Ketobacter alkanivorans: one gene and its partner. The protein of the gene in region 1 interacts with the protein of each later gene in a pairwise test. Links are inferred from orthologs where the notes say so. Each region holds a gene or a part of one and is shown in the gene's direction. Other genes may lie near its edges.

Region 1 (7,984 bases):
TCCTCCATGCCGGGCTTTGTAATATTGTCGGGTCTTTCCTTCCAGCTTGGGTTGGTTGCCATGATGCGAAGCATGAGCATACCGAAGTCGGTGCGATTACCTGGCCCGTTAATGCCTTCACCGCGCGGGCTCCATTCAATCCAAGCGACACCGTTTTCTGCGGTGGCATTGCTAGGGCGATCTTCCTTTTTACTGTACACAATGGTGTAGTAACCATTTTTGTCGAGCGGAATTTGCATGTCTGTCAACCCATCAACAATTTGGCCTGACGGCATGGCCTCGCAACTCACCAGGGAAAAATATTGTGTTTGCGCGGCAGGCATGACCTCAAGGCCAAGGCCACCGGCGCCCGCATAGGTATTGGGGAATGTAGGCATTTTCCCGCGCATAACGTAAACGGAGCCAAATTTTTGGGACAGCTGTAGGAATAAATATTGCGTATCAGGATCGCCACCGCCATCAATGGGGCCAGCATATGCTATCTTCGCTTGCTCCTCGGGAGTTTTGAAAGATCCAAGGATTGAATAACCCAAGTTCCAATATTTTTCCCAGCGTGGAATTTTGCGGGCGGGCGAACTGGCAAAGTCGAGCTCTGGATCATTGCCTTTGGCCTTAATTAATGATTGCCATTGCTGAGCAGAAACGGGCTGCTCAGTGGCGCCGGTCATGGCTCTGCCAAATGTTTTAACCACTTCCTCAGAGCTAAGTTGAGTACCATCGGCGAGCGTGCCGGTGTAGGTAGGTAACCCACGTCCACCCCATGGTTTACCTGCTGGCCCCCAACCTGCACCATCACGACCTTGGTCGGGCAAATAAATACGGTTAACAAACTGCAACTCTGCGCCATCCGTGCCTACATATAAGGTATTGGGTTCGCGCTTGGCAGTTTTTGAAGGCGCGTCTTTCGCCACTATGCGCATCGTAAAATCTCGGTTTTCTGCCAATCTATTGGCACCTACTCGAAACGGGTTAATTGAACCTTTATCCGGTTCAATGTTTGGGCCAGATAAGGATTCCCCAATCGACACAAATGATCCGCCTTTGTTCTTGTACATGGCAAACTGAAAATAACGCGCATGAGGAAAGGTGTAGTTCAACGTCATTGTACTGCCAGCCGGCAGGGCTAATCGGCCGATAAAATAAGTGGATTGGGAGTCGGGCCAGAGATTCGGGTTTTGTATGGCGCGAGGATATTCCAGATGATTCCAATAGGACCAGCCACGGGGCCCTTGGAAAATAGGATCATGGCCATAACGCTGATCGGTACGAACAATATTTTCTACCGATTTGTCGCCCAAACGTTTTACGCCCAAGGCGTTTAAATTGACTGTGGGTGTAACGGCAGGCGGCTGCCAAGCACCTTTTCCTAATGGGTAGACAGAATTCCCCTTATCCTTTGGCCAATAAAGACGCATCACCAGAAACATGGGGCCGTTTGGTGCCGGAAGCCAGTTTGCTTCCTTGGCTTTGCCCGGCGAATCTTTCTGGATGTAAAGCGTAATCGAGCCGTCACCATTCTTGATCAGCGACTCTAACATTGGTGAATTAATTAAGTAGCGGTCGACAGGGTTATCGATAAGTAGTTGGCTGGCCCCGTCATACATGGTAATAGACCAAAAGGCATTAACCGGTGGCAACTCGCCTTTTTTAAAGGTTATTTGGTAGTTATGTTTACTGCCGTCGAGAGTAGCCCCATTACTGTCATGCCGTGTAAAAGGGTATACAGCCTCCTCAGCGCTGTTGCCGTAGATACCAAGCTTCGCGGCTGCCGCACGAAGTGCCCAATTCCCATTATAAAATTCACGACTACCGGCAGCAGAGCCAATATTCCATCCGTTCACATTCGAGCCAATATTTTCGCTGGTGTGTTTTATCTTGCTCAACCCGGCCTTAATACCGGCACCCATCTTTTGCATTATTTCTTGGCTCAATGGTATAGCTGCTACTTTTGGGTCGCCGTTTATGCCAATTTGAGCGAAACGCTCGCGCATTTCCGCTTCAACAGAGGCGGTGCCGGTCGGTGGGCAAAACTGCAAAAGAAAGCTAAGGTATTTGGGGAATTCAGATGAAAAAATATCTGCCGAAGGTTTCGGCCAGTCTATGGCTGGTGCGGGTGCTGGTGCCGGTTGTTTAAGGAAAGAAGAGAGGGGTAAAACCTTGTACTTTGCTTGAATCGCTTTAACGTTCTCCATATCCTCGGGGTTGAATAGCTGGGTTCTGTATACAGCCAAGGCAAATTGGGTTTCAGTTGAAAAAGTTTTGCGGATCCCTTTTGGTGTTTCCCCTTGCCAATCTGGCCCAGAGATTAAATAACAACCAGCTTTATCGCCTGTGGAGCGACTTCCAATATAGCCATAGTTGTTGGTGTACAGATCTACCAGTTGAACATCGTAATAGCGCGGAGCCTTAATTTCCGGCATGCAAAGCACTATAGGCTCAGCGCGCAGATCCAGCATTGCCATTGAGTAGGGGGTATCGCTATTGGGCGTGCTGATGGAAGTGTCTTGCGGTGTGAACACGCGAGCTTCATTGTTTATGGTGTTAATAGGGGCTTTAAACTGACCAGATTCAGGGTTAATAAAGTAGTCATATTGCACCTTATAACCCACAAGCATTGGAAACCCGTAGAGAAACGCTTCCTCTGCAACGGACTCAATTTTCGAGCTTATAGGTGAGGTTTGGGCTGCCGAATAGTTAGATAGCACCGTCATTAACAGCAAAACCAGCATAGTATATACCGGTATTCGTATATTCATATCACTTCCTCGATGGGTTCAGCTTGACCAAACTCAAGGCCCTCCTGTTCATCTCCGGCGCAGGGCCGAACAAGTATGGGGGTGTTTAGTCAAACGTTTGTGCTAAGGTGCACTGTAATTTGCGCCTTTCTCTCCTGCCAAGAAGAGGGATGAGCCATCTGATATACACAGCGCGCATATGAGAGATGGTAAAACTTATCACGTCGATCCAGCAAGGGCTTTCTATTACTTACGGTTGCTGTATGAATTGGAAAGCATTTCTGGATGCTCTATCGAAAACCGGATCGAAATCGCTGCCACGTGACTGATGGTCAGTAGCGGCCAGACTATCAACAACCTCAGCTCCTCGACCTCACGACTCGCAATAGGCGCTGGTGCTGACCTGCATCACCCGGCACAGAATCGTCACGATACATGCAGGATGCTCAGCCTTGAAAAAGACATATTTTACTTCATTGATTTCGCAAAGAAGACCTTCATGATACGCGCGATTGTTGAAGGCTCTGTACCAATTACGAGTCGGCTGTCCATCATGTGATTTGCCTGAGTATTGCGGCCAATGGAATTCGATCTACAACAAACCCAATTCGTACGCTGATTGAAAAGAAAGGAGCAAAAGCGGCTCTGGGGAGCAGAATCCACTGCCAGGATACGGCTCCCCACCCTCCCTGCCCAGGGTTCACCCAATCTGCCCGCCGTCAACACCAACAGCCTCTATATGTTCTGGCCACGGTGCGGTATCCTTTGCCCTTTGAATTTATAGCATCCCGAGAGTCGTATTCGATGGAAGAACAGTACCATCCCCAGGCCATAGAGGCAGAAGCCCAGCAGTACTGGGAACAGAACAAGAGCTTTGAAGTCACCGAACAGGAAGGCAAGGAGCCTTACTACTGCCTGTCCATGTTCCCCTACCCCAGCGGCCGCCTGCACATGGGGCATGTGCGCAACTACACCATTGGTGATGTAGTCAGCCGCTTTCAGCGCATGCTGGGCAAAAACGTCATGCAGCCCATGGGTTGGGATGCCTTTGGCCTGCCTGCGGAAAACGCCGCCATCAAGAACAAAGTGGCGCCTGCCAAGTGGACCTACGAAAACCTAGAATACATGAAAGGCCAGCTCAAGCGCCTGGGCTTCGGTTACGACTGGAAACGAGAGCTGGCCACTTGCCGCCCGGAATACTACCGCTGGGAGCAGTGGTTCTTCACCAAGCTCTACGAAAAGGGCCTGGTGTACAAAAAAATGGCTACCGTAAACTGGGATCCGGTGGATCAGACCGTACTGGCCAACGAACAGGTCATCGACGGCCGCGGTTGGCGTTCCGGCGCCCTGGTCGAGCGCAAAGAGATTCCCCAGTGGTTTGTGAAAATCACCGACTACGCCGAAGAGCTGCTGGCGGATCTGGACAAGCTGGAACACTGGCCGGAACAGGTCAAGACCATGCAGCGCAACTGGATTGGTCGCTCCGAGGGTGTGGAACTGCAATTCGAGATCGAAGGCGGTGAGCCGCTGGAAGTCTACACCACCCGCCCCGACACCTTGATGGGTGTGAGCTACGTTGCAGTAGCCGCCCAGCACCCCCTGGCCAAACAGGCCGCCGCTGGCAATGCCGATATCGCCGCCTTTATTGAAGACTGCAGCCACAATAAAGTGGCCGAAGCCGACATGGCCACCATGGAGAAGAAAGGCATCTTCACCGGTTTGATGGCCAAGCACCCCATCACCGGCAATCAAGTGCCCGTATGGATCGCCAACTTCGTATTGATGGATTACGGCTCCGGCGCGGTGATGGCCGTGCCAGCCCACGATCAGCGCGACTGGGAATTTGCCAAGCAGTATGACCTTACCATCCAGCAGGTCATCGAAGCCCGCAATGGCGAAGCGTACGATATTGCCAAAGCCGCCTTCACCGAGAAAGGCACCCTGATCAACTCCGGCCAGTTCGACGGCCTCAGCTCCGAGGACGCCTTCAAAGCCATCGCAGAGTATCTACAGCAGGCAGGCAAAGGCCGCGTCAAAGTGAATTATCGCCTGCGCGACTGGGGTGTATCCCGTCAGCGCTACTGGGGCACCCCGATCCCGATGATCAATCTGGCCGACGGCAGCGCCGTGCCCACTCCACCCGAGCAACTGCCGGTGAAACTGCCGGAGGACGTTGTCATGGATGGCGTACAGTCCCCCATCAAAGCCGATCCGGAATGGCGCAAAACCTCCTACAACGGTGAAGCCGCCGAGCGCGAAACCGATACCTTCGACACCTTTATGGAATCGTCCTGGTATTACGCCCGCTACTGCAGCCCCAACGACGACACCCAAATGCTGGATCCGGAAAAAGCCAACTATTGGCTGCCGGTGAACCAATACATCGGCGGCATCGAACACGCCATCCTGCACCTGCTGTATTCCCGCTTCTTCCATAAATTGATGCGCGATTTTGGTTTGGTGAACTGCGACGAGCCCTACGAGCGCCTGCTGTGCCAGGGCATGGTACTGGCGGACTGCTTCTATCGTGAAGACGAGAAAGGCGGCAAAAACTGGTTCAGCCCCACCGAAGTGGAATTGAATGCTGACAAACAATTCGTACTAAAAAGCGACGGCCAGCCCATCCTGCACGACGGCATGAGCAAGATGTCCAAGTCCAAAAACAACGGCATCGACCCACAGGTGATCATTGATCAACACGGCGCTGACACCGTACGCCTGTTTATGATGTTCGCCGCACCACCAGAGCAATCATTGGAGTGGTCCGACAGCGGCGTCGAAGGCGGCAATAAATTCCTGCGCAAGATCTGGCGCATGGTGATCAGCCATCTGGAAGCAGGCCCGGCTCCAGCACTGGACGTCTCTGCCCTTAACGATCAACAGAAAGATCTGCGTCGCAAGCTGCACGAAACCATCGCCAAGGTGAAAGACGACTACGATCGCCGCCTCACGTTCAACACCGCCATCGCAGCGGTGATGGAACTGTCTAACCATATGGCCAAACTGGATGACGACGGCAACCAGAGCCGTGCCGTCATGCACGAGGCCGTTGAAGCCTGCGTGCTGATGTTGGCACCGATAACGCCCCACGTCTGTCATACCTTATGGCAGAAGCTGGGTCATAACGAGCCCGTGATTGATGCGGCTTGGCCCTCGGTGGATGAAAGCGCCTTGGTGCGGGATTCCATCGAAATGGTGATTCAAGTGAACGGTAAAGTGCGCGCTAAGATTGATGTGGGCGTCGACGAAGCCAAAGACAGCATCGAAGCCAAAGCCCTCGCCAATGAGAACGTGCAAAAGTTCATAGAAGGCAAAAGCATCGCCAAAGTAATTGTGGTGCCCGGCAAACTGGTGAGCATCGTCGCCAAATGATGACGCTATTGCCACGCCACGCTCCCATCGCTGCCTTGCTGGCCCTGCTGCTTACGCTGCAGGGCTGTGGCTTCCAGCTGCGTGGCTCCACCAATTCCATTGCCAAATCCTATAGCAGTGTGTGGGTCGTCAATTCCAGCGGCGATGAAGCCCTACGCCAGATAACCGTACAGGCACTGAAAAACACCGGTACAGAAGTAGTAGCCACCTCTGGCAACGTTCTGGAAATACTATATTCACGCCCCGATAAGCGTACCGCGTCCTACTCCAGTCGTGGTAAAAGCGCTGAGTACGAACTGCTGAAAGAGATCCGTTTCCGCTTCAAGCAAGATGACAAAATACTCATTCCTGATACCACCTTCAAGGCTCGTCGCTCCTACTTGTACAGGGAGACAGCCGCCGTCGGAAAAGCAGAAGAAGAAAACCTGCTGAAGCGAGAAATGGATCAGGATTTGGCCCAACGTATCCTGCTGGCTATCCGCCGCTCCACCCATGAGGCTGAGCAGTGAAGCTGCGCCCAAATCAAATCAAGGAGCACTTCGCCAAAGGCCAGGTGTTACCTGTTTACATCCTGAGTGGCGATGAAACCCTGCTTATGCAAGAGGCAGCAGACCACATACGCAAGGCCTGCCGACAGCAGGGTTTTACCGAGCGAGAACTGTTTCCGGTAGAGGCCGGTTTTGATTGGTCCAACCTGTTGGAAGCGGGCAACAGCATGTCATTATTTGGCGATCGCAAAATTCTGGAAGTGCGCCACAATAAGCCTAAATTTGATGATGCCGCAAAAAAAACCTTACAGAAATATTGTGAAAACCCCAACCCCGATAATGTTCTACTGCTCATCATTCCCAAAGTGGACAAAAAAACCCAGTCCACAAAATGGTTTCAGCAGATCGAAAAAAACGGCGCGCTGATTCAAGTCTGGCCCATTGATATTAACCAACTGCCTCAGTGGATACACCAGCGTATGCGCGGCGCCGGGCTGGAACCCTCGCGGGAGGCTGTACAATTGTTGGCAGAACGGGTCGAAGGCAACTTGCTGGCCGCATCCCAGGAAGTAGAAAAGTTGCTGTTACTGCGCGGCAAGGGCCCTCTCGACGTACAAGATATCGAAGAATCTGTCGCCGATCATGCCCGCTACAACCTGTACGACCTGGTCGACGAAGCACTCAAGGGTAACGATGCCCACGCAGTAAAAATGCTGAACCAACTCAAGGCCGGCGGTACAGAACCTACTGTGCTACTGTGGGCCTTCAGCAAAGAATTGCGCGCACTGGCCGGTATGTCACAGCTGCTCAGCAACGGCATGGCCGCCCCCCGCGTTATGCAAGAATACCGCATCTGGGAAAACCGCAAACCGATCCTGCAATCCGCCCTACAACGATTATCCGGCAATATATTCCGTCACTGCCTGCTGGAGTCCGCGCGCATTGATCAAGCCATAAAAGGGATGGGTGATGGCAATCCCTGGGATGGGTTTACCACCATCATTCTTTGGCTTTCAGGAAGACTCCGCCCCACCGCGCTGTCGATTGGCTGAATCGACGATGCAAATTGACCCCTTCTTTCAAATACCGCAACACACACTGGAAACACCCAGCGGCCCCGCCGAGCTCCCGATCTTGCTTAAAGAGGGCGATTACAGCGTCTTTCTGTTCATGGTGGATAAACCATTGGTAGACGAGTTGCTGCAGCGTACCGGATTGCGACCTGCTATGAACTTGGGTAAGAAGACGTTTTTGGCCCTGGTGATGGGACACTACTCATCCTGCAGCGTTGCCCCCTTCAGCTTTGTCAGCTTGGCCGTTTCGGTAGAACGGGAGCAAGGCTTCCGCCCCACCTCCCCATGGCGGGAACTGTTCAGCCGAGCCGATCGT
Region 2 (7,720 bases), 2.9 Mb from region 1 along the record:
TCTGGATTGGCCCCAACTGGATGCGCGTTGCCCGTGATACCGATCAGGAGGGCAGCGTTCTCAAACGTCAAAAGGCATTGGAAGAAACCACCGCCCGGCTGCAGGAGCTTGAAGCCAAAGTAGAAGATTTTACTGATCAGCTTACCGAAGGCCGCGAAGTGTTGCGTGAGCTGGAAGAGCGCCGTGAAGAAGCCCAGCGTGAGCTGACAGAATACAACCGTTCCATCTCTGATCTGAAAGCCCAGCTCAGCGCCAAGCAAGTGCGCCTTGAGCAGTTCAGCATGCGTCGTGATCGTATCAGCAAGGAGCTGGATGAGTGCCGCGAGCAGCAAGCCCATGAGCAGGAAAGCCTGGGGGAGGCTCGTTTGGTGTTGCAAGAAGCCATGGACGTGATGACCCAGGATACCGAGCAGCGTGAAGCGTTGTTGAAACAGCGTGATGCAAATAAGGATCGTCTGGATCAAGTCAAGCAGGCGGCGCGTGGTGGTAAGGATCGAGCCCACCAATTGGCATTACAAGTGCAGCAGCTGAAATCCAGGCAGGATTCTTTCAAGCAGGGCCTCGAACGCTTGCGACAGCAATTGGCTACCATGCAGGAGCGTCGCACCGGCATCGAAGAACAACTGGCATTGGGTGACGACCCCTTCGTGGAGTTGCAGGCAGAGTTGGAAGAAAAGCTGGAAGCCCGCCTTACGGTAGAAGAAGAGCTGGCTTGCGCGCGTCGCACTCAGGAAGAATGTGAGCATAATCTGCGCGCCGCTGAGAAAAAACGTGGAGAAGCCGAGCAGTCTGCTCAAAGCGTGCGTTCCGAGCTGGAGCGTCACCGCATGGATTGGCAGGGTATGCGTGTGCAGCGTGAAAATTTACAGGCGCAGTTGGCTGAATCCCAGTTTGATCTGGAAACCATCGTAAATGAATTGCCGCAAGAGGCAAACGAAACCGATTGGACCTCCGAACTGGAGCGGATAGGTGCCCGAATTTCTCGCTTAGGGGCCATCAACCTGGCGGCAATAGATGAATTCAAATCACAGTCTGAGCGCAAAAACTACCTGGACGCTCAACATGACGATTTAATGCAGGCGTTGGACACACTGGAAAACGCCATTCGCAAAATCGACCGTGAAACGCGTACCCGCTTTAAAGAGACCTTCGACAAGGTTACCTCCGGCCTTTCGGAATTGTTCCCGAAAGTATTTGGGGGTGGTCACGCGTATCTTGAACTCACTGGTGATGACTTGCTGGATACCGGTGTGGCCATCATGGCTCGCCCGCCAGGTAAAAAGAACAGCACAATCCATCTGTTAAGCGGTGGTGAAAAAGCGCTGACAGCCATCGCGCTGGTGTTCTCCATTTTCCAGCTCAATCCTGCGCCGTTCTGTATGCTGGATGAGGTGGATGCTCCGTTGGACGATGCCAATGTTGGGCGTTATTCCCGCATGGTGGAAGAAATGTCCTCCAAGGTGCAATTTATTTACATCACCCACAACAAGATTGCCATGGAAATGGCGCATCAGTTGATGGGTGTGACCATGCACGAGCCGGGGGTGTCGCGCCTGGTAACCGTGGATGTGGAAGAGGCCGCTGCGATGGCAGTGGCTTAATTTACGAATTTTTGACGTAATAGCTTTATTTTTAGTGGATTTGCTCTATGTTTCTGATAGATGAGAAAAAACTGCGATCAGGGTTTGATCAAGCAGAAACCGCAGAGAAGACGCGAGGATTCGATTAATGGAATTCGGCCTAAGAGAAGTCTTGATACTGGTAGGTTTGGTAGTCATTGCAGGGATTTTGTTTGACGGCTATCGCCGCATGCGTAAATCCAAACTGGGCGAGCTTGAGTTGCCTTCCGAAATGGGAGGCAGCTGCGAAGATGATTGGGAATCATATAAAGGGGAGCTGCCAAATGGTGGTGCCCGTAAAATTCCGTTGAGTGTACGTCGCTCCATTGGAGCGAGCGAGCCGGTTGCCACGCGCAAGGAACCCGAAATGGGTGATAGCTTCGGCTCGGCTCTGGATGAAAACGATATATCATTCAATGAAGAGGTTGTTGCGGAACAGCGCGCTCCGCGCCAGCCGGTGGAGCCAAAGCCTGCTCGAGTTGAAGCCAAGCAGAAGCCCCGTGAGGCGTCTCCGGAGCAGGAGTACGTGGATGACTTGGTGGGGGCTGAAGGCGATGCCCATACCCAGAACGATCTGTTTGACGACGACGATCTATTGATCGCTACTCGGGCAGAGCAGCAGGCGCAACTAGCGAAGAAAACAGGCGGCAAGCGCCGGGAAGAGAAATCGGCAGAAGTGGAAATTGACCCAGATTTACAGGAAGTGCTGGTGATCAACGTGATGGCGCGCTCCGGGGAGCTGGAAGGTAACGATCTGCTTCGGGTGATGCTGTCCTGCGGATTCCGTTTTGGAGAAATGAACATATTTCACCGTTACGAGCAGCACAGTGGTAAAGGTAGTCTGCTGTTCAGTGCGGCCAATGTGGTGGAGCCCGGTGTGTTTGACGTGGATCGAATGGAGGAGTTCAGCACGCCAGGCATCTGCATGTTCATGAAGCTGCCTGGCCCGAAACGGCCGATCCATTCCTTCGAGATCATGATGGACTCTGCGCGCAAGATTGCAAACCTACTGGATGCTGACGTGAAGGATGAGCATCACAACGTGATGCGACAGCAGACCGCTGAGCATTATCGTCAACGGGTTCTGGATTTTGAGCGCCGCTTTCTTTCCTACAAAGCCAGTCAGAAGCAACACTAACCGGTTGTTGGTACTGTGGCGCAGTGCAGCGCCACAGTAAAGTTACCGTTCGAGAGTCGGGCATCTGACGTGTATAATTCCAACCAGGAAATCGTAACAGGTTGGATTCATGCATGGCCTCAACAGACCATCAAACAGAACAGACAATAAAACAGCAGATCGATCAGCTGCGGGAGCAGCTCAGAGAGCACAACTATCTTTACTATGTGTTGGATGAGCCCTCTATTCCTGATGTGGAATACGATCGTTTATTTCAGCAGTTGAAGCAGCTGGAAACAGCCCATCCTGAATTGATTTCGTCAGATTCACCTACCCAGCGTGTTGGTGCCCAACCTCTTGCTGCTTTTCAGCAAGTGCAGCACCGCATTCCTATGTTGTCGTTAGACAACGTCTTTAACGAAGAAGAATTGATCGCTTTTGATCGCCGAATTCGTGAGCGCCTGAACGTTGAGGGTGAAATCCAGTACGTCTGTGAGCCCAAGCTGGATGGCTTGGCGGTGAGTCTTTTATACGAAAACGGTGTACTGGTGCAGGCGGCTACCCGCGGTGATGGCCAAACAGGTGAAGACATCACCATGAATATTCGTACCATCGAATCTATTCCATTGCGGTTACGTGGCGACGATTACCCGCAGATTTTGGAAGTGCGTGGCGAAGTGTTTATGCCTAAAGCCGGTTTTAACCGGCTCAATGAGAAGGCCATCGAGCGTGGGGAGAAAACGTTCGCCAATCCTCGTAATGCGGCGGCGGGGAGTTTGCGGCAGCTTGATTCCAGCATCACCCGTCAACGCCCATTGGATATGTATTGCTACAGCGTGGGTTATGTGGAGGGCGGAGATTTAGCGGACACCCATCACGGTAATTTGATGCGCTTAAAGGGGTGGGGAATGCGGGTTAATCCAGAGATAGAGGTCGCCACTGGAGCCAATGAACTGCAATCCTACCATGATCGTATTCTTGCCAAACGCAATGCACTCGAATACGAAATTGATGGCATTGTGTATAAGGTCAATGACCTAAAACTACAGCGTGAATTGGGCTTTGTCTCCCGCGCGCCACGCTGGGCAACCGCCCATAAGTTCCCTGCCCAGGAAGAACTCACTACGCTATTGGGCGTAGAGTTTCAGGTAGGTCGCACCGGTGCCATTACGCCGGTGGCACGATTGCAGCCAGTGTTTGTGGGTGGGGTAACCGTCAGCAATGCCACGTTGCACAATATGGATGAAGTGGCGCGGATGGACGTGCGCATAGGCGATACTGTCATCGTGCACCGCGCTGGCGATGTTATTCCAAAAGTAGTAAAGGTGGTGCTTGAGCGCAGGCCAAATGATGCCGAGCCTGTGCTTATGCCCAGCGTTTGTCCGGTTTGCGGTTCTGATATTACCAAAGCAGAGGGCGAGGCGGTGGTCCGTTGTTCGGGTGGCTTGTTCTGTCAGGCGCAGGTAAAAGAAGCCATCAAACACTTTGCCTCCCGTAAAGCCATGGATGTAGATGGGCTGGGGGATAAACTCGTAGAGCAGATGGTGGATCAAGGTTTGATCGCCCATGTGTCGGATCTTTACCGCTTGAAAGCCGAACAGCTCGCTGCCATGGAGCGCATGGGTGATAAGTCTGCCCACAATCTGATTACAGCGCTGGAGAACAGTAAATCCACAACGTTGCCTCGATTCCTGTTTGCGTTGGGTATTCGTGAGGTGGGGGAGGCTACAGCCCTCAACCTGGCGAATTACTTTGGCAATCTGGCCGCACTCAAGCAGGCCGATGCCGATACTTTGCAGCAGGTTCCGGACGTCGGCCCAATAGTGGCTAATCATATAGTAGCGTTCTTTCAGCAGGATCATAATCTGGAAATCATCGACGCATTGCTGGCCGCTGGTGTGCACTGGCAGGAGCAGCAGGCAGTAGATCGGGACTCTTTGCCACTGGCGGGGCAGACCTATGTGCTAACCGGAACCCTTACACAAATGACGAGGGATGAAGCCAAGCAATATTTGCTTGATTTGGGAGCAAAAGTCAGTGGCAGTGTGTCGAAGATGAGCGATGCTGTGGTGGCTGGCGAAAAAGCAGGCTCCAAATTAAGCAAAGCAGAATCCCTTGGTGTTCCTGTTTTGGATGAGACTGCGTTTATTCAGTTATTGCAAGAGCACGGAATTCAGCCAATTCAGTAACGTTTCACCGTAATCATTAGGAGGCAGTGTGTCCGATCAGACTCAATCCCCCATCGTGACATTAAAGGAAAACCGGTTTCCGTTGTTCAGCTTGGTGCTGGTGATATTGGCGTTCTGTCTGACCGCCTACGTCGTTTTCCTGAACTATGAGATGACCAAGGTGACGGGTGCTCAGCTGCTGCGTGCGCAGCAGATGCAGGAGCGTGCACAATCAAAATTCCTGGATCAGTATTCAACGTTTTTGTTCCAGCAGGCCCAATCAGCTCGCTTTGAGCGCACATTCGAAGTGCGGCAAAAACATTACTCCGATTTTATGGGGGCATTGTCGGATGCCTGGGGTAGTGTGGGGCGCAAGGACGGCAAAGGTCTTGAAAATGCGCTGCATCAGCTGGCTAAGTCATATTATGCGTTGGAGCCCTTTCTGGATGCCGGTAGCCGCCATTATATGCAAAAACGCATCGCCATCTTTCACAATCTCGCCAAGCAGTTGATGGGGTATGAGAAGGAAAGGCGCGGTATCATCATGGAAGATAAAACCACCATGGATCGCATGATTCAGGATTTTCAGGAATTCCTGTATCCGCTGTTGTTCGAGCCTTTGGACAAAAAGGAGGAAGGCCGTGAAGGTGATGAAGCTGGTAGGTGATCCGGTTAAGTTAAAAGACCTTGGCACCCGCCCCAAACGCAAGATCGACAAGCCTCGCGAAAAGATTGATGAATTGCAGCTTGAGCTGCTTCGAACTCAGCAGGCGTTATTCCGTGAGAAAAAGCGGGTTATTATTCTGATCGAAGGTACTGATACCGCCGGGAAGGGGGGTGTTATTCGCCGTTTGACTCGTCACCTTGACCCTCGGGGCGTGCGGGTTTGGCCGATTGGTGCCCCCGCGAAGTGGGAGCAGTCCCGTCATTACTTATATCGCTTTTGGCAGAAGTTGCCCGAACCAGGTGAAATCACCATTTTTGATCGTTCTTGGTATGGCCGAGTGTTGGTGGAGCGAGTGGAAGGTTTTGCCAGTGAAGCTGAATGGTCACGCGCCTACGGTGAACTGAAGGATTTTGAGCGACAGCTTACAGATGATGGTGTGGTGTTGATTAAGTTGTTCCTTAATCTGTCAAAGGAGGAGCAGTATGATCGTTTTATGGATCGTTTGCGCGAACCCACCAAGCGTTGGAAGATTACCCCTGCCGATTTGAAAAGCCGCCATTTCTGGAATGATTATCAGACAGCCTATGAAGATATGCTGAATAAAACGGCTACTAAAACGGCCCCCTGGTATTTGATTCCTGCCGATGACAAGCAATTCTCGCGTGTTAAATGTCTGTCTGTGATTGCGGATCAGTTGCAGCAGTTAGTGGATTCTTCTCGTGTAACCTTGCTGGATCCTTCTGTGATTGCTGCAGTCGTAGAAGAATTCGGTGAGGATGTTTTGCGAGTGCAGATGGCGGAAGGTATACATGGAAAACATGATTGAGGTTCCCTGGGATCAGTTGGCCGCAGATACATTGCAGGCACTGGTTGAAGAGTTTGTAAGTCGAGACGGCACAGATTATGGTGAGCGCGAGATCGCGTTGGCGCAGAAGGCAGAGCAGGTTATTCATGGCATAAAGCGAAAACAGTATGTCATCGTATATGATCAGGAGGCCGATAGCGTTCAAATCGTAACGGCGCAAGATTGGAAAGCGTCTGGTTACTAAGAGTGTTGTGAGTCAAGCCTTGACGTTGTCTTGTAACAGGGCAATCCAGGATTGACGCTGGATGTAATGGCTGAAATCCTTGGCGCTTAATGCGGGGCTGAAATAGTGGCCCTGTACCACATCACAACGATGATCTAGCAGAAACTGTAGTTCTTCTCGGGTTTCAACGCCTTCAGCGACCACTTCCAAATTCAAATTTTTGCACAGTTGAATAATGGTGTGAATGATGGCGGCGGACTGTCCGTGTTTCACGCATTGCGATACAAAACTGCGATCGATCTTGAGAGTGCTGAAGGGAAACCGGGTCAGATAGATCAGCGAGGAGTAGCCGGTGCCGAAATCATCCAGCGCCACTTTGACGCCTAGATTGCGGATGCCCTCCAGTGTGCGGATTACCCGGTTGGTATCTTCCAGCAGCACGGTTTCGGTGATCTCCACTTCAAGTTGTGACGGTGCAATGCGATAGGTAAGCAGTGCATTGCGAATCATCTGAACCAACGAGCCTGCCCGAATCTGGATAGGGGAGAGGTTAATCGCTATCCGTATCGCCGAGAGCCCTTCATCATTCCAGCGCTTGGCCTGCATGCAGGCTTGGTTAATCAACCAGTCTCCCAGTTCATTGATCAGGCCGATTTCCTCAGCCATGGGCACGAATTGTGAGGGGCTAACGAGCCCTCGCACGGGATGATTCCAACGCACCAGCGCTTCGACTGAATGAACTGTGCCGCTTTTTAAATGCAGTTTGGGTTGATAGTGTAGCTCTAGCTCATTGTGGCGAATGGCGTGACGCAGGTCATTCTCAACCGAAAGCCGCTCTTTGGATTTGAAGTCAATGTCACTGGAATAGAAGTGGAAGTTGTTTCGCCCCTGGGACTTGGCAAAGTGCATGGCCGCATCGGCGTTGCGCAGCAACATTTCAGCGCCCAGCCCGTTCACCGGATACAGCGCGATGCCCGCACTTGCAGTCAGTACAATATTGTTGCCCTGTAGTGTGAATGGTGTAACCAGCTGCTTTAATAAGCGCTGCACAAACAGTATGACATCATCCAGTTTGCCGAACTGATTCAGCAGAATTGCGAACTGGTCGCCTTCCAGGCGGG

The links.
Region 2: the proteins of leuS (region 1) and ligA interact in binary tests that used the Escherichia coli proteins (3 or more experiments, as listed by UniProt). The link is inferred for Ketobacter alkanivorans from one-to-one orthologs.

Annotation. Positions count from the first base shown.
Region 1 is NZ_CP022684.1:1,559,259-1,567,242, forward strand. Bases 3,159-6,323 are described here. They hold leuS (leucine--tRNA ligase), read left to right. Parts: upstream 3,159-3,539; coding sequence 3,540-6,107; downstream 6,108-6,323. Other genes in these bases: Kalk_RS06745 (LPS-assembly lipoprotein LptE), read left to right, coding at 6,104-6,323. Also shown: Kalk_RS06730 (DUF1254 domain-containing protein), read right to left, coding at 1-2,756; more of Kalk_RS06745, read left to right, coding at 6,324-6,616; holA (DNA polymerase III subunit delta), read left to right, coding at 6,613-7,647; Kalk_RS06755 (hypothetical protein), read left to right, coding at 7,655-7,984.
Region 2 is NZ_CP022684.1:4,458,080-4,465,799, forward strand. The notes cover bases 2,497-5,397. They hold ligA (NAD-dependent DNA ligase LigA), read left to right. Parts: upstream 2,497-2,870; coding sequence 2,871-4,925; downstream 4,926-5,397. Other genes in these bases: zipA (cell division protein ZipA), read left to right, coding at 2,497-2,757; Kalk_RS19120 (hypothetical protein), read left to right, coding at 4,954-5,397. In the rest of the region: chromosome segregation protein SMC, read left to right, coding at 1-1,601; more of zipA, read left to right, coding at 1,729-2,496; more of Kalk_RS19120, read left to right, coding at 5,398-5,571; Kalk_RS19125 (polyphosphate kinase 2 family protein), read left to right, coding at 5,555-6,397; Kalk_RS19130 (YheU family protein), read left to right, coding at 6,381-6,620; Kalk_RS19135 (two-component system response regulator), read right to left, coding at 6,633-7,720. UniProt on the Escherichia coli protein: DNA ligase that catalyzes the formation of phosphodiester linkages between 5'-phosphoryl and 3'-hydroxyl groups in double-stranded DNA using NAD as a coenzyme and as the energy source for the reaction.